DNA from 4 places in the Oleidesulfovibrio vietnamensis genome. Region 3 is predicted to be linked to each of the others. Evidence: predicted binding sites of a transcription regulator. Region 3 holds the regulator's gene; each other region holds the start of a gene.

Region 1 (5,232 bases), 1.5 Mb from region 3:
GACCATGTTTTATGAACTGATTCCCGCGCACGCTGTGTGCGCACATCGCGGCGCACGTTCTCTTGCGCCGGAAAATACCATGCTGGCCGCACATAAGGCTCTTGCATGCGGCGCGCACTGCTGGGAACTGGATGTGCAGCGTTCGCGCGACGGTGTGCCGGTGGTCTTTCACGACCACGACCTGTCGCGCACCACCGATGCGGCGCGGTTGTTTTCGCACGGCGGTTCTGCCCCGGTGCTGCAAACGGCGCTGCATGATTTTGCGCAGCTGCGCAGTCTTGACGCGGGCAGCTGGTTCGGCCGCAAGGATCCTTTCGGTACGGTGGCGTCGGGCGAAGTGACCCGCGGAGCGCTGGCAGCCATGGAAGGACAGCCCGTGCCCTCGCTGGCGGAAGCACTGCGCTTCACCCGTGAACATAGTTTTCCCGTCAACATAGAGATAAAGGAACAGGTGCATTCCCCGGGTGACATGCGCATCATCACAGAGGTGCTTGACATCATACAGGCCGAAGACTGCGCCGGACTGCTGCTGTCTTCGTTCAGCCATGAGTATCTGCGCGAAGTCCGCCGCCAGTGGCCCGAGGTGCCTCTGGCGCTGCTGAGCGAAGGCGCAACGCCCGAAGAAACCCACCCGGCGGACGGCACTGCCAGCGGCATAGCCGGATACCTGCGGGGAATAGGGGCGCAGTCGTACCATCCCGACCATACGGTAACCGATGCCGGGCTGGTGCGCGAGCTGGCGGCGCTGGGCATAACCGTCAATGTGTGGACGGTGAATGACGCCGCCGCAGCCCGCGGTTTTCATGATGCCGGAGCGCGCTGCATCATCACGGACATGCCCCAGCGGCTGGTGCCGGACGGGCGGGGTTAGCGGTACTGCAGAACAGAGAGTGCTCAGTCCGCGCGGTTTTCCGCGCGGACTGTTTTTTTCTGCATCGTTGTGTATGCTGAAGGGCACAGGCGCAGGCACACCCGCACGGTGAACACCGGCGGCCCTGCCACGGAGGAATCATGGCCCGTTTTCTGAAAAAGATGGACACAAGGGCGGGGCGTCCGCCGGGTGCTCTGGTTTTTGTAGGCAGACAGAAAATAGATACGCCGCGTCTGCGTGTCATCGAATACGATGCGGACATGGCACGCGACGATTTTGTGCAGCACCCCGGTCAGCTTGCCGGCCGTACGCGGCCCGATACCGTGCTGTGGTGCAACGTGGACGGCGTGCACGATGCCGGACTGATGGAAACGCTGGGCGGGCTGTTCGGCATACCGGCGCTGGTGCTTGAAGACATCATGAACACAGGCCAGCGCCCCAAGCTTGAAGAGTTTCCCGGCATTGTCTTTGTTTCCATCAAAATGCCTTCACTCAGTCAGGACCGTTCGGCAGTGACGACAGACCAGTTGAGTGCCGTGCTCAGCGACGGCTGTCTGCTTACTTTTCAGGAACGTCCGGGAATGGTTTTTGAGCCGGTGCGCGAGCGGTTGAAAGGGCAGACAGGAAGACTGCGGCGGTACGGGCCGGATTATCTGCTGTACGCGCTGCTGGATTGCGTGTTTGAGGGGTATCTGAAAACCATTGAGGCACTGGGCGAGCGCATAGAAGAGCTGGACGACGAAATTTTTGAAGACCCCACGCCTGAACTGCTGCAGGAGATAACGCATTATCGCCGCGAGATGGCCTACATACGCAAGGCGGTGCGCCCCGCGAGGGAAATCGCGTTGCGCATGGCGCGGGTGGAAAACGGCCTTGTGGGCGAGGGCATTCAGCCTTTTCTGCGCGACCTTGCCGATATGGCCGAGATGACCGCCGATGCCGTGGAGGTGTACCGCGAACTGCTGAACGACCATCAGAACAGTTATAACATGGCGGTGGGCAACAGACTGAACGACATCATGAAGTTTCTGACCATTTTTTCCACGGTATTCATTCCGCTGTCGTTTCTTGCCGGTGTGTACGGAATGAACTTTGACGTGATGCCCGAACTGCACGTGGAGTATGCCTATTTTGTGCTGCTGGGCGTCATGGTGGCTGTCGCGGGGGGCATGCTGGTGTATTTCCGCTGGCGCCGCTGGCTGTGACACTGCACGCCGCAGCATGCCGCCGCGGTGCATGACAGTGGCAGGGACAGCACGGACGCAGTCTGCCGGAACCGCTCCGGCAGGCAGACTGCCGCCTGAAGGCGCCGCGCCGGCTACAGCGTTACCGGAGTGCTCCGGGTTGTGTGCAGGGTTACATCGCCGGCAAGCCAGTCTTTTGTGGTGCGGCGGTGCTCGTTCATGTGGGGCTGTTCAAGGTGGGCGCGCAGCGCATCCATGTCCTGCCATTCTTCGTACATGAAAAGCATATCAGGCCGGTACGGGTCGGTGTACAGGTTGTACGTCAGACAGCCCTGTTCGGCGCGTACCACCGGTGCCAGCGCATGCATATGGCTGATGAAGTCCGCCGCATGCTGCGGTTTGACGGGTATGTGTACGGTGACGGTTATCATGATGCTCCTTGCTGCCGCGCTGCGGAACAAGCCGCCCGCGGCCGGTGTATGAGGTCTGACGGGGTTTTGACAGCGACTCCCGTCTGCCGGTTGTATATCAGATGCCGGTCAGTCAGTCACGGGCCGCACGGCGGGCAGTTCCCGGCAGTTTCTGGCAGTTTCAGGCTGTGTCAGGTCGTGCCGGGCAGACTGTGCCCGGACGTGGCATGTAACTTGCTTGGTACTGCGCAGGCCGGGCCGTTTTTCTTACCTTTAGCCACAGGGGCGTATGACATGAAAGCAGTCATCCTTGCCGCCGGCGTCGGAAGCCGTCTTGGCAGACCGTTTCCCAAATCGTTGTCCCGTCTGCCTTCGGGCGAGTGCATTCTGGGCAGACAGATACGCATTCTGCGCGAGATAGGCATCAGAGAAGTGCATGTGGTCGTGGGCTTTAAAAAGTCGCTGCTCATGGAAGAATTTCCCAATGTGTGCTTCCGCTACAATCCGGTGTTTTACATCACCAACACTTCCAAGAGTCTGCTTGCGGGCATAGAAGATCTGGACGATGATATTCTGTGGGCCAACGGTGATGTGGTTTTTGACCCCGAGGTGGCGCTGCGTCTGATGCAGGCCGGGGGCAATGCCGTGGCGGTGGACCGCAAAAAATGCGGAGAAGAGGAAGTGAAGTACCGCACGGATGCCGCAGGCTTCATAACCGCCATTTCAAAGCAGGTCGAGAATCCGGAAGGTGAGGCCGTGGGACTTAATCTTGTTTCGCGCGGAAGCCTGCCCGATCTGGTTGCGGCGCTGGAATCCTGCCGCCCCGACGATTACTTTGAACGGGCGTTGGAAATGCTGGTGGAAAAAACGCCTTACCGGGCCGTTGATATTTCCGATTACCGGTGCATTGAGGTGGACTTTAAAGGGGATCTGGACGAGGCGCGCCGTCTTTTTAACGAAGGTGCGTGACGTTCTGCCCGTAACTGACGCGTAATTGCGGGGAAACAGATGGGAACCGATATCGGCAGCCTGTTTACGGCGCTATCGCAGCGTGCACCCAAGGAAAATCTTGCAGTGTTCATCGGGCGCATAGGCGGGCGCTTCATGGACAATACCAAATATCTGTTCCGCCACTGCGTGCAGACAGAGCAGCCGTTTTCTTCGGTCTTTCTTACCCATCATGCCGATGACTATGACATGCTGCGTGACGCCGGACTGCCGTGTCTCATGTTTCCGTCGGAAGAGGCCATAGCCATGTTGCCGCGGGCAAAGGCAGTGGTCTGCGATGATTTCTGGTGGCGTATGGAGACACCGGCGCGTTTTCTGCTTTCCGGCGCGCAGATACTCCAGTTGTGGCATGGTATTCCGCTGAAGCTGATAGGCATGCCGGAAGCGGAATCTGCCGTGAACATGGATGCGGAAAAACGGCAGATGCTGCGTGCGGGCTATTCGGGATACGATGCGGTTGTCTCCACGTCGCCCTTTGTCACCGGAACGGGGCTGGGGCGGGCTTTTGCATGTGATGAAATATGGGAGACCGGGTATCCGCGCAACGACATGCTGTTCCGCACGCCTGATGCCATAGATATGCTGGGCGTGGACAGGGAAGCATACGACGCCATGGAGCGGTTTCGCGGGGCGGGGTTTAAAACGGTGTTTTACATGCCGACCTTCCGCGATACCGGCGGGGACGCTTTTGAAAACGGTGCGCTTGATCTTGAGCGGTTGGATATTTTCTGCCGCCGTCAGAAAATCGCGTTCTTCTTCAAATTTCACCCGTATGTGAACGTACCCGTGCCCCGGCATCTCAAGGCCGTGCACAGCGTGCAGTTCAATTCCGACGCCTACCCGCTGCTGGCCCAGACAGATTGTCTGCTGACCGATTATTCTTCGGTGGCCTATGATTTTCTGCTTACGGGCAGGCCGGTCGTGTTTTTCCCGTATGATCTTGAAAAATATCTGGCCTGCGACAGGGCCATGTTCTACCGCTACGAAGATATGTCTCCGGGCCCGCGGCCGGTGAACGAGCCTGAGCTGTTCGAAGCGTTGTTCAGGGTATGCAAGGGCGGTGAAGATCCGTGGCGGGAAGAGCGCAACGCGTTGTGCGCCAAACTTTTTTCCGCATGTGACGGCCATGCTGCCGGCAGGGTGGCCCGGCTGATGCGGTCGCGTTTTTTTGCAGGGGGGGCATAGCGCGCGTTACGGTATGTTTGCAGAGAACTTTCTGCTGTGGCACCCTGCCAGGACAGACGGGGATGTTCCGCTGATATGCGGAGATGTTCCGGGGTGCAAAGCATAACAGGAGGACGCCTGTGATTCTCGGAGTTGAAGGCAGTCCGCGCCGGTCCGGTAATTCGCATAAACTGCTTGAAGCGGTACTGGAAGGCGCTGCGGATGCGGGGCAGGAAGGGTACGCCGTACACCTGCGCGATTACCGGTACGACCCGTGCGTGGGCTGCGAACAGTGCAGAACGGAAAAGGCCTGCACGCGTTTCCGTGACGGCATGACGCTGCTGTATCCGCATGTGGACGGCAGCACGGGACTTGTGCTTGTTTCGCCGGTGCACAATTACAACATCACGGCGTGGATGAAAGCTTTTATCGACAGATTGTACTGTTATTACGATTTCAGCGATACACGGCCACGCGCGTGGCGCAGCAGGCTGGCAGAACAGAACAGGGCGGCCGTCATTGCCGCGGTGGCGGAGCAGGAAACTCCGGAAAATCTGGGTGTTGCGCTGGAGGCCATGCGTCTTCCGCTGGAGGC
Region 2 (5,232 bases), 710 kb from region 3:
GTCGGTGGCATCCAGCTCGAATCCGGCAAAGGCATGGGTTTCGTCGGAAGCAATGAACACCAGTGCCGGACGGTGCCTGCGGCCCATAAGTCGCTGGGCGAATTCCAGCCCCTGCTCCGGCTGCTGCAGGTCTACCCCGCAGAACACCGCACCGTAATGGATGGCGTTCAGCAGTTCCTGCGCCTCGTTTGCACATACCGCTTCGCCCACCACGCGCAGAAAGGGTACCTGCGAAACATGCGCACGCAGGCTGTGCCGGACGGCAGCGTCCGGATGCAGAATGAGCGATGTCAGTCTGGGCATTGATATCCTGACAGAAGAATAAGGTTTTCAAGACTGTACACGGCCTGCCGACTTCTGTGAAGCATAATGGACTGTTTGTGCAGGCAGTCACCTGTCTCGCAGCGGGATGGCGCACAGGGTGCCGGGCCGGTTTTTGTGACATTTGCGCGACATTCGCCCGCCGCCGGGGGTACGTTCTTTTGTTACGGCCTGTCGGGGTGTAAGCTGTACGGCATAACGCAAGGAGGCAGAGCATGCCGATGAAGAAAACCATATTGTTTCTCTGTACGGGCAATTCGTGCCGCAGCCAGATGGCCGAAGGGTGGACCAGAAAGCTGAAAGGCGATGAATTCGAGGTGCGTTCCGCCGGAGTGGAAACTCACGGACTCAATCCGCTGGCGGTGGAGGTCATGGCCGAGGCCGGAGTGGATATTTCCGGCCACCGGTCAAAGCTGGTTTCCGAACTGGATGTGGATACATTCGACTATGTGGTCACTGTCTGCGACCATGCCAGTGAGCACTGTCCGTTTTTTCCTGCCGAAAGCCGCAGAATTCATGCCGGATTTCCGGATCCGCCGGCTCTGGCGCGTACGGCGGCAACGCATGAAGAAGCGCTGGAGCACTACCGCCGGGTGCGCGACGCCATACGTGATTTTGTACAGAGCCTGCCTGCGCCTCTGCTGTAATCCGTGTCCGGAATTCCGGCCGCAGAAGCACGCAGAAAAGCCCCCTTGCGGGGGCTTTTGTTTATTTGCGGGCAAGACGGGGGCGCCGCGGGAGTTACAGTGCGAAAGAGACGGCCACAGGCTCTGCCGCCTGATTGCGGTGTCCGCCGTTGCTGCCGTGGCCCAGACCGTTCATGCGGGATCCGGAGCCGCCGCCGAGGCAGGCCACAAGATTGCTCTCTGCATTGTTCAGCTGTGCGGACTGTGCATTTTTATGCATCATGCCTTTCTGCATGTGTGCGCCTTTGTGCATCATGCCTTTCATGCCTTTCATGCCTTTCATGCCGCAGCCCTGCGCGCCGCCGGTCAGAAACATGCCGTGCCGCAGAGGCAGGCTGATACCCAGCGCCTTTTCCAGCTTGTCATTCATGTCCATGCGGGCAGTATCCAGAGTGGTACGCAGCCCTGCTATGGCGTCGGCCAGCGGAGCAAACATTTCAGGCGAAGCGTTGGGGTTCATACGCAGTGCATCCAGTTCAGCGGAACGTGCCCACAGTTCACTGCGTACCTTGGCCGTGTCGGCGTAGGTTTTTTTCACAATGGCATCGTACTGCTTCTGCTGTTCTTCCGTCAGCATGAGCCGGTGTGCGCCCATGCCGTGGCCCATCATGTGTCCGCCGGTTTCATGGTTCATATGCCCGGGGGCCTGCTGATGCATCTGGTGATTCATAGCGGGTGACTGGGCAGAACCGGTGGTGGTCTGTGCGGCCACGGCGGCACCGGCGGTGCCGAGAGTGAGTACGAGGGCAAAAGCGGTTACGTTGCGGCGAATGGTATTCATGGTGATACTCCTTGATGGTTGCTTAATGTTGGCAGCAATACAGCAACAGGTGTGCCAAATTGTTAATTGCATATAATTATTGAATAATGTTTTTCGTTGCATCGGGCGCGCATCAATTGTGTACAATTTTTATACACCGGACAGAAGAAGAGCCCTGTATAAAAACAAGACACTGTCTTTTTTTTATACACCGGCGGCCCGCGGCACGGCGCCGGTGTCATGCGGCAGGGCTTTCCTGAGGGCGGGGGTCGTAGTATTAGACTTTGAAAGGCAAATACCGTATGAATTCCTGTTCAACGCGGGGCGGCCATGTGTGCCGGTGCCGCGTTTATTGAATCTATCACCCAAGTCCACACAGGAGGCGTGCCGCTTCGCGCGGCCACCGACATATGGCTAAACAGTCAAATATCCGCAATTTCAGCATTATCGCTCATATCGATCATGGCAAGTCCACGCTTGCCGACCGTATTCTGGACGTGACCGGTCTGGTGACCGAGCGTGACAAACGTGACCAGTATCTGGACAGAATGGAACTGGAGCGCGAACGCGGCATCACCATCAAGGCGCAGGCGGTGCGCATTCCGTACAAGGCCGCGGACGGCAGGGAATATGTGCTCAACCTGATCGACACTCCCGGCCACGTGGACTTCAGTTATGAAGTTTCACGCTCGCTTGCGGCGTGCGAAGGTGCGCTGCTTGTGGTTGACGCCACACAGGGGGTAGAAGCACAGACGCTGGCCAACGTTTTTCTGGCCCTTGATCATGATCATGAAATCATTCCGGTGCTGAACAAGATTGATCTGCCCAGTTCGGATATTGCCCGTGTAAAGGCCGAAATCGAAGACGGCATCGGGCTGGACGCAGCGGAAGCCGTAGAGGTGAGCGCCAAGACCGGTCTTAATGTGGACAAGGTGCTGGAAGCCATTGTGGAACGTCTGCCCGCGCCCGAGGGTGACTCCGATGCGCCGCTTCAGGCGCTGATTTTTGACTCGTGGTATGATTCGTATCAGGGCGTCGTGGTTATGTTCCGCGTGATGCACGGCACCATCAGAAAGGGTGACAGCATCCAGATGATGGCCACCGGCAAAAAGTACGAAGTGACGCGGCTGGGGGTGTTTTCTCCCGAAGCAAAAGACGTCGACTGCTTTACCGCCGGTGATGTGGGCTTTTTATGCGCTGCCATCAAGGAACTGGGCGACGCCAAAGTGGGCGATACCGTAACCCATTCGTCCAGACCGGCCGCCACGCCGCTGCCCGGATTCAAAGAAGTCAAGCCCATGGTGTTCTGCGGACTATATCCCACTGATTCCAGCGAATACGAACAGTTGAAGTATGCGCTGGAAAAACTGCAGCTTAACGACGCGGCGTTTTCGTTTGAGGCGGAAACATCGCAGGCGCTGGGGTTCGGGTACCGTTGCGGCTTTCTGGGACTGCTGCATATGGAAATCGTGCAGGAGCGGCTGGAGCGTGAGTTCAATATAGGGCTTATCGCCACGGCTCCTTCTGTCGTCTACAAGGTGCTGACCGTGGACGGCGAGGAAAAATACATAGAAAACCCCGCAGCCCTGCCCGATCCCACCAAAATCGAAGGGCTGTATGAGCCCTATGTGCGGATGGAAATTCACGTGCCCAACGAATTCGTGGGCAACGTATTTAAGCTGTGCGAAGAAAAACGCGGTATCCAGAAGGATATGCGCTACCTTGCGGTCAACCGTGTGATCATCACCTATGAGCTGCCCTTTGCGGAAATCGTGTATGACTTCTTTGACAAGCTGAAGTCGCTTACGCGCGGGTACGCCTCCATGGATTACGAGATCATCGACTACCGCCAGTCAAACCTTGTGAAGCTGGATATGCTGATCAACGGCGACCCCGTTGACGCGCTGGCATGCATTGTTCACAGGGACAAAGCCTATTATCAGGGGCGCGCCATAGCGCTCCGGCTCAAACGTACCATACCCCGTCAGATGTTCGAGGTGGTGGTGCAGGCGGCCATCGGCAACAAGATTATAGCCAGAGAGCGCAACGCCCCCCTGCGCAAGAACGTGACCGCCAAGTGCTACGGCGGTGACATTACCCGTAAAAGAAAACTGCTTGAAAAGCAGAAAGAGGGTAAAAAACGCATGAAGCGCATGGGCAACGTCGAACTGCCGCAGGAGGCCTTTCTTGCCGCGCTGCAGGTGGATGACGAATAGCGGCAGGGCGCCCGGCACAGCAGAAAACGATGCAAAACAAGCACGGCGACTTCTGCGCCGCCGCGCGCATGAGAAAGGAAAAACCCATGTCGGAACCGAGAAAGCATCCCTTTGTGGAATTTCTGGAAGCTATTTCCGTGGCCGTGGTGCTGGCCCTTGTCATACGCACCTTTATTGTGCAGGCCTACACCATCCCTTCAGGCTCCATGCTTGAAACATTGCAGATAGGTGACTACCTGCTGGTGAACAAATTCAGCTACGGTGTGAAGATTCCCTTCACACATGACTATCTGCTGGAGCGTTCCGGCCCGGAACACGGTGATATCATTGTCTTTGAGTTTCCCGACAATCCCGATGTCGATTATATCAAACGTGTCATCGGCGTGCCCGGCGATGTCATAGAAGTGCGTGACAAAGAAGTATACCGCAACGGCCAGCGGCTGGAAGAACCCTATGCCGTGCACGGTGACCCCGGCTACCAGATGCGCCGGGACAACTTCGGCCCTGTGACCGTGCCCGGGGGCAGCTACTTCTGCCTTGGTGACAACCGCGACTTTTCGCAGGATTCGCGCTTCTGGCAGAACACCTTTGTGCGTAAGGAAGCCATCAGAGGCAAGGCGCTGTTCATTTACTGGTCCATGGACGGCTTCACCGACATCCGCTGGGGCCGCATAGGCTCTTTTGTGCATTGACCCCGCCTGCGGGGCGGCTGCCGTACACAGGTTGCAGCCGCCGCAGCCCCGCAGCATATGATACGACAACGCCCCGCCGTCCCGTGTGACGGCGGGGCGTTTCTGCATCTGCCGTACGGCGGTCACGTGGCGGAACACACTGCGACAGTTGCCGGTTATGCGCCTTACTCCGGCCGCAGCGGCAACGTACGGCAGGCTCGATTGCACATGCCGCGCGGGGCTGCAATGCCGTAATCTGCGATGTCCGCGTTTTTCAGACTGGCTGTGCACCGCGGACTGACCGTCCGCTGTTCATGGTGTGCCGTGTGCAAGCGCCCCGCGGGCTGTTCTGTCCTGTTGCGTGCTGCATGAGCGGAAGCAGAGTGCGGCGGCATGAAAAAGCCCCGCCAAAGCGGGGCTGGAAAGGCTGCGGAGTCTGTCATGCGCGTGCGGGGCGGCTGTTCAGCGCACGCCTTTGCGCACCAGATAGCCGCTGTATTTTTTGTCCGTGCCCTTGATATGTCCCGTGAGCCAGTTTTTAAGAAACCGCATGACATCCATGGTCACGGTAACCTTGC
Region 3 (5,232 bases):
CCGGCGCCATGAACGGTACCATGCATGACGTGCTGTGGCTGCTGGACACTAACGTCATTAAAGCCCGCGGAAGCGTTGACATGGTTCTGTACCTTGAAGACGGCTTCAGCGGCTTAGCCCGAGGAGAAAAACGTCATGAACAGAATTAGCATAACAGGCCACATGATTATGGTGCTGCTTGCCTGTCTGGTTTTGCAGGCCGCCCCCGCCACCGCGGCAGAGGATATTCCCACCTCCATCACATCTAAGACCATGACTTATGACGCCAACGCCCAGCTGATCATTTTTGAACAGGATGTGTACGTGCAGCGCGGTGAGTTTGAACTGTGGGCGGACTCCATCTCCGTCTATCTGGACAAGAACGCCAGTGCCGCCGCGAAGCAAAACGACGCCGAAGGCCCTGCCATTGACGCCGGCCAGATCAACAGGCTGGTGGCCGAAGGTAATGTACGCATGAAGCAGCTGACGAAATCGGGAGAATGCCGCAAGGCCACCTACAAGGTTTCGGAAGGACTGCTTGTGATGGAAGGAGACCCCGTACTTCGCGACGAGGGCAACAGTATCGGCGGGCAGGAAATCAGGTTTTATGTGAACGAGAACAGAAGTGAAGTGTTGGGCGCGCCTGGTAAGCCCGTCAATGCGGTTTTTTCCGCCCCCAAAAGGATGAAGAAGTAAATGGCGGTCATTCAGGCTACAGGGTTGCGCAAGCAATACGGTTCGCGCGAAGTGGTCTGCGGCGTTTCCCTGAATGTGAAACAGGGGGAAATTGTCGGCCTGCTGGGCCCCAACGGCGCGGGCAAGACCACGACATTTTATATGCTCATAGGCATTGTAAAGCCCAATGCCGGCGAGGTGCAGCTGGATGACCTGAGCATATCCGACTGGCCGCTGCATGAACGCGCCCGTATCGGTTTGAGCTATCTGCCTCAGGAAAGTTCTGTTTTTAAAAAACTCACTGTCACTCAGAATCTGCAGATGATTCTGGAACATGTGGGATTGAGCAAAAAAGCTCAGCAGGCAAGAGCGCAGGAACTGCTTGAAGAGTTCGGCATCACCCACATCGCCGATTCATACGCCATGCACCTGTCCGGCGGTGAACGGCGGCGGCTGGAAATCGCCCGGGCCCTCATCCGCGCCCCGAAGTTCATCCTGCTTGATGAACCGTTTGCCGGCATTGATCCTCTGGCCGTGGATGATATTCAGGAAATAATCAAAAAACTGCGCGACAAAGGTATCGGGGTGTTGATCTCTGATCATAATGTGCGTGAAACATTGAATATCTGCGACAGGGCTTATCTCGTTTACGAAGGAAGGGTCATTCTGGAAGGCACTCCGGAAGCCATTGTGGCCGATCCCAAGGCCCGCAGTGTCTATCTGGGAGAGGGCTTCTGCCTGTAAGTCCCCCGGCTCCGGTTGCATCACACAGATATATGTGGCAGAAAAGAGTCATGGAATGTATTTTGGAATGATTTTTGGATAACAGAACGGAATATACGTTTCCGCTGTCTCCGGTATCAGGGCTTTGATATTCTCTGAGCAATAAAAACAAAATATATTCAGCTTTTATAATCTTAAGGATTCGGTTGAACAATGGCTTTAGAGTTACGACAGCAGCTTAAACTCGCTCAGCAGCTTGTGATGACGCCCCAGCTTCAGCAGGCGATCAAACTGTTGCAGCTTTCACGCGTCGAGCTCGTTGAAACCGTTCAGCAGGAACTGCTGGAAAACCCGTTTCTTGAAGAAACACAGGAAGAGCGCCCAGTCTCTCAGGCTGAAGAGAGAGCCCCGAGAGCAGAAGAAGCCGACCCTTTCCGTCAGGAATTGGTAAAGAATGCCGACTGGGAAAACTATCTTGGCGATTTTGCCAGTACCGGCAAACAGGCAGGCGGACGCGACGCGGAAGTGCCGGAAGAGATGACCGCCTTTGAGGCTCGTTTTTCATCCAGCCCCACGCTGGAAGGGCATCTCAGCTGGCAGCTGCGCTTGTCTTCCGCCACGGAAAAACAGCTGGACATAGCAGAAGTCATAATCGGCAACCTTTCGCCTGCGGGGTATCTGCAGGCGACGGTGGAAAACGTGGCGGAAATGGCCGGTGCCGGTACGGCAGAGGTGGAAGAAACGCTGCATCTGCTGCAGCGGCTTGATCCCGTGGGCATAGCGGCGCGTACTCCGCAGGAATGCCTTCTGGTTCAGGTCGAAGTGCTTGGATACGACCGCGACCCTGTGCTTGTCGAGCTGATCCGCGATCATCTGGAAGACCTGGAAAAACGACGGTACAAGCCTCTTCTCAGAAAATATCGTCTGGGAATGGACGACCTTAAAGAATATCTTGACCTTATCCAGACTCTTGACCCCATGCCGGGCTCCCGCTTCGGTAACGAACAGCCCGCGTATGTCAGCCCCGATGTCTACGTGTATAAAAGCGAGGATGATTTTATCATCCTGCTGAACGAAGACGGCCTGCCACATCTCCAGCTGAGTGAATTTTATAAAGAAGGCGTCAAGGGCACCACTGATAAAGAAAAGGACTACGTGCAGGAAAAAATGCGCTCCGCCTCGTGGCTTATAAAAAGCCTTTATCAACGGCAGCGAACCCTGTACAAAGTAGTTGAGAGCATTATTAAATATCAGAGGGGTTTTTTCGAGGAAGGCGTATCCCGGCTTCGCCCGCTTATTCTCAAGGATATAGCGGACGACATAGGAATGCACGAATCAACCGTCAGCCGTATTACAACAAACAAGTATGTGGCTACCCCCCATGGTATTGTGGAGCTTAAGTATTTCTTTAACAGTGCACTGGCGTTAAACGACGGAACAGAGGTAGGTTCTGAAAGTGTGAAAGCGCTGATAAAGAACCTGATTTCTGAAGAAAATCCTAAAGAACCGCTCAGTGACGAAAAGATCGGAGAAATTCTTAAAGAAAAGTTGCAAGTCAATATTGCTCGAAGAACCGTGGCGAAGTATCGTACAGCTATGGGAATCCCTTCTTCTTCGAAACGAAAAGCTGTATTTTAGGCCAAAGGATTTCCGGCAGAAATGCCTGATACTGAATCTCTGGAGGTTTTTATGAACATCGCTTTCACTTTCAAGAACTTCGAGCCTTCCGATCACTTGAAAAAGTATGCCAACCGCCGTTTTGAAAAGCTCGGACGCTTTTTGAATAAGTCAGAAAACCTTGAGTTACAGGTTCTGTTGAGCGTTGATAAATTCCGGCACAAGGCGGAAGTACAATGCACGGGCGAGGGGTTGAATCTCTCTGCAGTGGAGCAGAGCGAGGATATGTATGCCACTATTGATCTTGTGCTGGATAAGCTGGAAGCACAGGTCAAGAAACACGCAGAAAAGACTAAGGATCGGCGCCGTTCCAGCAGTGATGACAGCGTGCGTATGGATGTGTTCAATTACAAAGACAATGACGGCGTGCGCGAGCGCACCATCATTGAAACTGATGAGATTGATCCCAAACCCATGCATATTGATGAAGCTGCCATGCAGCTTGAGGCGCTGGATTACGAGTTTCTCGTTTTCAAAAACGCGCAGAACAACCGCGTGAATGTCATCTACCGTCGCAAGGACGGAGACTTCGGGCTGATCGATCCGGGATTCTAAAAAATGAAACTGGGTGAATACCTGGATAAAGACCTCATAATTCATGAGCTTTCCGCCAGCACCAAAACTGAGGTGCTGGCGGAACTTGTGAAACCGGTCATCCAAAAATATCCGGAACTGGATCAGAATACCGTGGTCCGCATTCTGCAGGACCGTGAAAATCTGGGAACAACCGGCATCGGTGACGGCATAGCCATACCGCACGGCAAGGTGGAGGGGCTTGACCACATCGTGCTGGTGGTCGGTCGCAGTTCTGAAGGGCTTGATTTTGAAGCGCTTGATTACAAGCTGTGTAACGTATTCTTTCTTGTTCTTGCTCCAGAACAGGTGGCCGGCATGCATCTGCGCATTCTCGCACAGATTTCGCGTCTGCTGAAAGACAAAGAATTCAGAGCTGAATTTGCTCAGGCAGATTCGGAAGATACCTTGTGGGAGCTTTTGCAGAAGGCGTAACGGAAAGGGGCGGACGCCGGTGGTGCCGCTCTGTCTAAAAGGTAGGAAAAGGGGTTGCGCCGTGAAAAAGAGTGAAAGTCTGCCGGTTCTTATAGTCACAGGACTTTCCGGCGCGGGCAAAAGCACGGTGCTCAATGTATTCGAGGACTTGCGCTTTTTTACCATAGACGGGCTGCCGGTGGGGGTAGTGGCCGACCTGTTGGAACATCTTGCACGTGATGCCATGGGGCGCTACCGCGGCGTGGTGCTGGGCATGGACCTGCGCCAGTTCGATTTTCTGGATGAATTCGAAGGCGCACTTATGCGGCTGGAAAAGATGGGGGTTTCTCCCCGCATCATCTATCTGGAAGCCGACAGTGATACTCTGGTACGGCGTTTTGCCACCACACGCAGACCTCATCCTCTGGAAGGCGGCGACCTGGGGCTAGAGGCCGCCGTTGAACATGAACGGAATCTGCTGGCTCCGGTGCGTGAACGTGCAGACCTTATTCTCGATACCTCAGAATTCTCCATTCACGACCTGCGGCGCATTGTACAAAAAAAATGGAGTTCGCTTGGAGGCAGCTTGAGAAGTCTGCGCGTCAACCTGATTACCTTCGGGTTCAAATACGGTGTCCCTTCCGACGCCGACATGGTTTTCGACCTGCGCTTTCTGCCCAATCCGTACTTCGACGCAAAATTAAAGGCGCTTTCAGGTAAAGACCCTGAAATACAGCAGTTTGTTCTGGGTTGCGAGCAAGGCAAGACTTTCTTTAAACGTTTTTTAGACTTTCTTCTCTTCCTGCTTCCTCAGTATGAGGCGGAAGGCCGCTACCGGATAACGCTGGCCATCGGCTGTACCGGCGGCAGACACCGGTCTGTTTCCACAGCCGAAGCATTGCGGGACGCTTTGAAAAAGTCCGATTATGCAGTATCCTTGGAACACCGGCATATCGATCTGGGCTGATTTTTTTCCACCATAACCAAATGTGCAAAGCAGAAAATATGTCTTCTGAACCAACCGTGGAAGAGCCCGTAGTGGGCATTGTACTTGTCACGCACGCGGACTACGGTGCTGCGTTGCTGCGCGCTGCCGAATTTATTCTCGGTCCGCTGACCGACTGCACGTCGGTGAGTGTTGACGGCACACTGCAGGTGGGAGAAACAATCGACCGACTGAAAGAAGCAGTC
Region 4 (5,232 bases), 510 kb from region 3:
CGGCAAACGCAGGCCCCAGATCGGGCAGTGCCGCCAGTTCAGCAGCCCGCTCCGTAGCCAGCCGGACAAGAGAACGACGCATGCGCCACCCTGCCAGCGCTTTTTCCGGCTGCGCTGCGCTCTGCTTCATAAGGCTGAGCACCGTACGCGGTGTGGCTTCCTGCATTACCTGCTCCGCCGACAACCCGGCGGACGTGTTCATGGCCAAAGCTTCGCGGCAGGCCAGCGCCAGCGCCTTGACAGACCCCATACAGCGGTGCAGTTCGCCCAGAAAATGCTCCACTGCCAACAGCCCGCCACCGTCGGCATACCCCATCCGGCGTGCCACATCCGGCTGCAGGTCAAGCGGCAGCAGATCGCTGCGCCTGCCGGTCAGGGCGTGCAGCCTGCACCGCACATCGTGCAAAAAGTCCACGTTGGTACGCAGCAGTGCTTCATCTTCTGCAGAAAAACCCACACGCCGCAGCGCCGCGTGCAGCCCGCAGCCGATGCCAAACCGGCACATGAGCATCCAGCGGATCAGGTGATAATCCCGCAGTCCGCCAAGCCCCTCCTTCAGGTTGGGCTCCAGCAGCAGTGCTCCGTCGCCATGCGATGCCAGCCGGCGTTCATGCTCCGTGTCCAGCCAGTCCGCAAAAGCTTTACCGCGCCGCGGGAGCACCTTTTCCTCCAGACGCTCCATCATTTCAGCAAATACAGCCTCGCTGCCGGTAACAAAGCGCGCATCAAGCAAAGAGGCCAGTACCTTATGGTCCTTTGCTGCCAGTTTCAGGCAATCTCCCACAGTGCGGAACCCGTGGCCGAGTGCATACCCTGCATCCCACAAAGGCAGAAACAGCGGCTGCGCAAGGTCGATGGCCTGCGGCGGTATGGAGCGGCGACAGAGAATGAGGATATCAATATCTGAGCCGGGGCACAGTTCGCCCCGCCCGTATCCGCCTGTGGCCACCAAAGCCACTTTGCCGCCGGCGGCTCCCGTTGAAGAAAGGCGCGAGACAAAATACCTGTCCAGCAGGGCGCTCAGTTCGCGCTCGTAGCGGGGCAGCCTTCCGTCGGGCGGTCCCCCGAGCTGCGAGTCAAAGACCGCACGTCCGGCCATGAGCACGGCACAGGAATCAGCGGCTTCATATGCGTCATGGCCGGACGGCGTCATTTTTTCCACAGGCATCAACTCTCCACAGGTTGCTTTTCAGGATGCAGACAGATCAGACAGCGCCGGTTCCGGTCTCTCCCGTCCGGATGCGCACCACGTCATCCACGGGAATGATGAATATCTTGCCGTCACCGACTTTCCCCGTCCGTGCGGCTTTCATTACTGTTTCCACCACACTCTGCACCTGATCGTCTTCCACCACGACCTCAATCTTGGCCTTGGGCATGAAATCAACCTGATACTCCGCACCGCGGTAAACTTCCTTGTGGCCGCGCTGCCTGCCGAAGCCTTTGACCTCGGAAACGGTCATGCCTTTTATATCAAGCTCGGTAAGACTTTCTTTCACCTCATCCAGCTTGAAGGGCCTGATGATGATTTCAACTTTTTTCATACTGAGTCCCTGCCTTTACATCTGGTAGGCGGTTTCGTTGTGTTCACTCACATCAAGACCGGCAAGCTCGGCTTCACCGGAGACCCTGAGTCCCATGACCGCATCGACAGCCTTGAAAAGCAACCAGCTGGCAACATAGCAAAACAGCCATGTAGCCACAACCGAGACAAACTGCACCCAGAGCTGATATGCGTTGCCGTGCAGCAGACCGTCTGCCCCGCCCACGGCGGCATCGGCAAAAATTCCGGTTGCCAGCGCGCCCCACGTGCCCCCAACACCATGAATCCCCACCACATCAAGAGCGTCATCATAACGCAGCTTGTGCTTGAGAAACACACCGCCGTAGCACAGCACTCCGCCGGCCAGCCCGATGAACACCGCTGAAGCCGGTGTGACAAACCCTGCCGCGGGAGTAATGGCAACCAGTCCCGCCACGGCTCCCGAAGCCGCACCAAGAGTTGTTGCTCTGCCGCCATGCAGTTTTTCCACGGCAAGCCAGCCCACCAGAGCCGCAGCCGCGGCAAGATGTGTGGTTACAAATGCATTGGCTGCCGCGCCGTTGGCCGCCAGCGCGCTTCCGGCGTTAAAACCGAACCAGCCGAACCACAGAATACCTGCTCCCAGTACTGTCATGGGCAGATTGTGCGGAATAAATGCCTCGCGCCCATATCCGCGGCGCAGTCCCAGCACATTGGCAGCCGCCAGCGCAGCAGCGGCAGAGCTCATATGCACCACGGCCCCCCCGGCAAAATCAAGCGCACCCATCCGGGCCATCCATCCGCCGCCCCAAACCCAGTGCGCCATGGGCGCATACACCAGCACAAGCCATAAAACAGAAAACAGCACCATCGCCCCGAAACGGATACGTTCGGCATAGGCACCCGAAATCAGCGCCGGTGTGATAACGGCAAACATGCACTGAAAAACCATGAACAGCAGATGCGGCAGATTATCGACCGGACCCGGTTCCGTGCCTACGTTTTGCAGAAAAAGATACTCCAACCCGCCGATAATGCCCCCGTGGTCACTGCCGAACGCCAGAGAATACCCCACTGCCCACCAGACAAGCGAGGCAATGCCGAGCAACGCCACGCTGTGCATGGTGGTGCTGAGCACATTGCGCGATCTGACAAGCCCCCCGTAAAACAACGCCAGCCCCGGTGTCATAAACATCACCAGAGCCGAACAGACAAGAATGAAAGCGGTATCTGCCGCGTTCATAGACTCCTCCTGAAGTAAAAACAAAAAATTGCAATCCCCTGCCGGTAGCCGGAAGAAAGCAAGCAGCAGGCCAGAAGAAGTTTTTTTCGCAATCATTGCCGGTTACGAAAGACAGCTCATCCGGGCGGCATGGCAAAAGCACATTTTTATACATATTTGTTATTTTTTACAAATCAATAAACACAATTTTGTTAAAACAAGAAAAGATGCTGCCGAGGTAAGTTTTTTGTCTGCGCCCATTCCCATAGCAGCACTCGTGTGTTATGAGAGTAGTTCCTAATAATTCAAGACCTCTCTCCAAAGGAGATCAGCTATGAACGAACGTACCGGAATCATCACGTTTAAAGGCAACGGCCTCACCCTGCAGGGAACCCCTGTGGAAAAAGGCGGCAAAGCCCCCGACTTTACAGTGCTTGCCAATGATCTTTCGCCCCGCACACTGGCAGACTATAAAGGAAAGGTACTTATCCTCAGTTCGGTGCCTTCGCTCGACACCCCCGTATGCGATGTGGAAACCCGCAGGTTCAATCAGGAGGCAGCCAACCTCGGCGATGACGTGAAGGTGCTGACGGTGAGCGCCGACCTGCCCTTTGCGCAGGCCCGCTGGTGCGGCGCCGCCGGCATTGATGCCGTGGAAACGCTTTCCGACCACAAAGATCTTGCTTTCGGTAATGCATACGGCGTGGTCATAAAAGAACTGCGCCTGCTGGCAAGAGCAGTTTTCGTCGTCAACCGCGATGGCGTCATCACCTATCAGCAGATAGTGCCTGAAGTCACTTCGGAACCCGACTACGAAGCTGCCATTGCAGCCGCCAAAGCGGCATTGTAACCGGACCATGAAAGGGCGGCCTGCAGGCCGCCCTTTTTTTCAATACGTCCACACCTGACATTTGTCGCCTCAGAACCCATGCCACCACGGTATGCCCCGCAAGCATCTCGCCCTGCAGCCGCATGAAAACAGCATCCGGCCCCTCTGACTGAAAAAACGCCGCCGCCCGCAGCACGGCCGCGCAGCGCGTCCTTCTGTCACACTTGCCCGCCGCCCTCTCCTGCGCTAGGTTGCGGACTGCACATAGTCAGCCCAAAGGAGCCGCCCGTGACCACGGAACATATACGAACGCATATCATTACCACGGTGCTCAGCCGTCTTGACCGCGACCACAGCAGCCGTCAGGAGGCGCTGGAAGAATTCATGAGCGTAACTCTGCCCGCAGTGGATCAGCGTGCGGCACGGCAGGTATCGGGGCTGGTGCCCACCATTCCCGACACTATTTATGAAAAATGGGCCGCCATGTTTGCAGACCGCCTGCTGGAAACAGTTGAAGAAAAACAGCTCCAGATGCTGTGTGACGGCAAAAAAGACAATGAGGCCACCCTGTGCCTTGTCTATCTGATGTTTATGGAATCGGAAAAAATGGAAAAGCAGATAGCGGAAGACCTGCACGCGCTGGGCATGCAGTCATCCGCCTCTGACGCGGTGGGCAACATGCTGGGGGTTTATTTCCGCAGCAGGCTGGAACAAAGACAGCAGACAACACAAGAGGCATCTGCACGCCAGTAACAGCAACACGGATTCCGGCGTACACAGCAGGCAAGGGCCGCCGTGGCTGCGGCGGCCCGTACAGTTCAGTCACGCAGCCGCGCTGCCGGCACGGTTATCTTTTTTCAACCCGCAGGCCGGCTTCCTCGGCAATTACACCGTATGTACAGCCCCCGCACTCCAGTTCCCAGTCCATTCCGGGAAACAGACTGGCTCTGGCTGACCATTCATCGTTTACAAAGATGTCCTTGGCTCCGCCGTTTTCTTCATACCGCAGTTGCGTGTCACCGGCCAGCCGGGCAAGCTCCCCCTCTATAAGGAGCAGCGGCAGGGTCGTTGCGCTTTGCGTCGACATGGTAAGCACCTCCTTGGACATGGACTGCAGACACCGCGCACAATCAGACCCGATCCGGACCTGCACGGCGGTTCTGCCCGAAAAAAAGTAAACACACACTTACATAATAGACATCAGCGGCGCCATGTCCAGCACCCAGATACAACCCGTAACCACAGAGAAATTCATGTCGCAGCATATACAAATCCTCTCCGCGGAACTCGGCGTTCCGCGCTCCGGCATCACCGCCGCCGCAGCCCTGCTGGACGAAGGAGCCACAGTGCCCTTCATCAGCCGCTACCGCAAGGAAGCCACCGGCGGGCTGGATGAAACCGTCATCACCGCCATACGCGACGGCATGACCAGACTGCGCGCTCTGGACAAACGTCGCGAAGCGGTCATTGCCTCGTTGCAGGAACGCGACCTGCTGACTGCCGAACTGCACGGTGCGGTTATGCAGGCAGCCACCATGACCGCGCTGGAAGACGTATACCTGCCGTACAAGCCCAAACGCCGCACCCGTGCACAGATGGCGCGGGAACGCGGACTGGAACCGCTGGCAGACCTGCTGATGCAGCAGCGCGGACGCAGAG

The links. Region 3 encodes sigma-54, which starts transcription at its own class of promoters, with help from an activator protein. Its sites were predicted from a motif close to CTGGCACGGNNNNTGCTT; they were not measured.
Region 1: the regulator sigma-54 is predicted to act here: its motif matches at 2,688-2,705, upstream of ACZ5D1_RS02205 (phosphocholine cytidylyltransferase family protein).
Region 2: the regulator sigma-54 is predicted to act here: its motif matches at 1,829-1,846, upstream of ACZ5D1_RS12430 (Spy/CpxP family protein refolding chaperone).
Region 4: the regulator sigma-54 is predicted to act here: its motif matches at 2,822-2,839, upstream of ACZ5D1_RS06765 (ammonium transporter).

What each region holds. Positions count from the first base shown of each region.
Region 1 is NZ_AP042419.1:514,602-519,833, forward strand. Features, by position in the region: gene ACZ5D1_RS02190 (glycerophosphodiester phosphodiesterase) at 5-871, shown strand; gene corA (magnesium/cobalt transporter CorA) at 1,012-2,076, shown strand; gene ACZ5D1_RS02200 (putative quinol monooxygenase) at 2,190-2,486, opposite strand; gene ACZ5D1_RS02205 (phosphocholine cytidylyltransferase family protein) at 2,760-3,434, shown strand; gene ACZ5D1_RS02210 (CDP-glycerol glycerophosphotransferase family protein) at 3,474-4,658, shown strand; gene ACZ5D1_RS02215 (flavodoxin family protein) at 4,778-5,232, shown strand, end outside.
Region 2 is NZ_AP042419.1:2,762,006-2,767,237, reverse strand. Features, by position in the region: gene ACZ5D1_RS12440 (LytR/AlgR family response regulator transcription factor) at 1-303, opposite strand, end outside; gene ACZ5D1_RS12435 (arsenate reductase ArsC) at 537-968, shown strand; gene ACZ5D1_RS12430 (Spy/CpxP family protein refolding chaperone) at 1,063-1,788, opposite strand; gene lepA (translation elongation factor 4) at 2,178-3,983, shown strand; gene lepB (signal peptidase I) at 4,070-4,675, shown strand; gene ACZ5D1_RS12415 (bacteriohemerythrin) at 5,117-5,232, opposite strand, start outside.
Region 3 is NZ_AP042419.1:2,055,331-2,060,562, reverse strand. Features, by position in the region: gene lptC (LPS export ABC transporter periplasmic protein LptC) at 1-149, shown strand, start outside; gene ACZ5D1_RS09360 (LptA/OstA family protein) at 136-675, shown strand; gene lptB (LPS export ABC transporter ATP-binding protein) at 676-1,398, shown strand; gene rpoN (RNA polymerase factor sigma-54) at 1,591-3,015, shown strand; gene hpf (ribosome hibernation-promoting factor, HPF/YfiA family) at 3,067-3,609, shown strand; gene ACZ5D1_RS09340 (PTS sugar transporter subunit IIA) at 3,613-4,062, shown strand; gene rapZ (RNase adapter RapZ) at 4,124-5,008, shown strand; gene ACZ5D1_RS09330 (PTS sugar transporter subunit IIA) at 5,047-5,232, shown strand, end outside.
Region 4 is NZ_AP042419.1:1,547,948-1,553,179, reverse strand. Features, by position in the region: gene ACZ5D1_RS06775 (bifunctional uridylyltransferase/uridylyl-removing protein GlnD) at 1-1,168, opposite strand, end outside; gene ACZ5D1_RS06770 (P-II family nitrogen regulator) at 1,206-1,544, opposite strand; gene ACZ5D1_RS06765 (ammonium transporter) at 1,560-2,765, opposite strand; gene tpx (thiol peroxidase) at 3,079-3,594, shown strand; gene ACZ5D1_RS06755 (hypothetical protein) at 3,862-4,326, shown strand; gene ACZ5D1_RS06750 (hypothetical protein) at 4,421-4,660, opposite strand; gene ACZ5D1_RS06745 (Tex family protein) at 4,827-5,232, shown strand, end outside.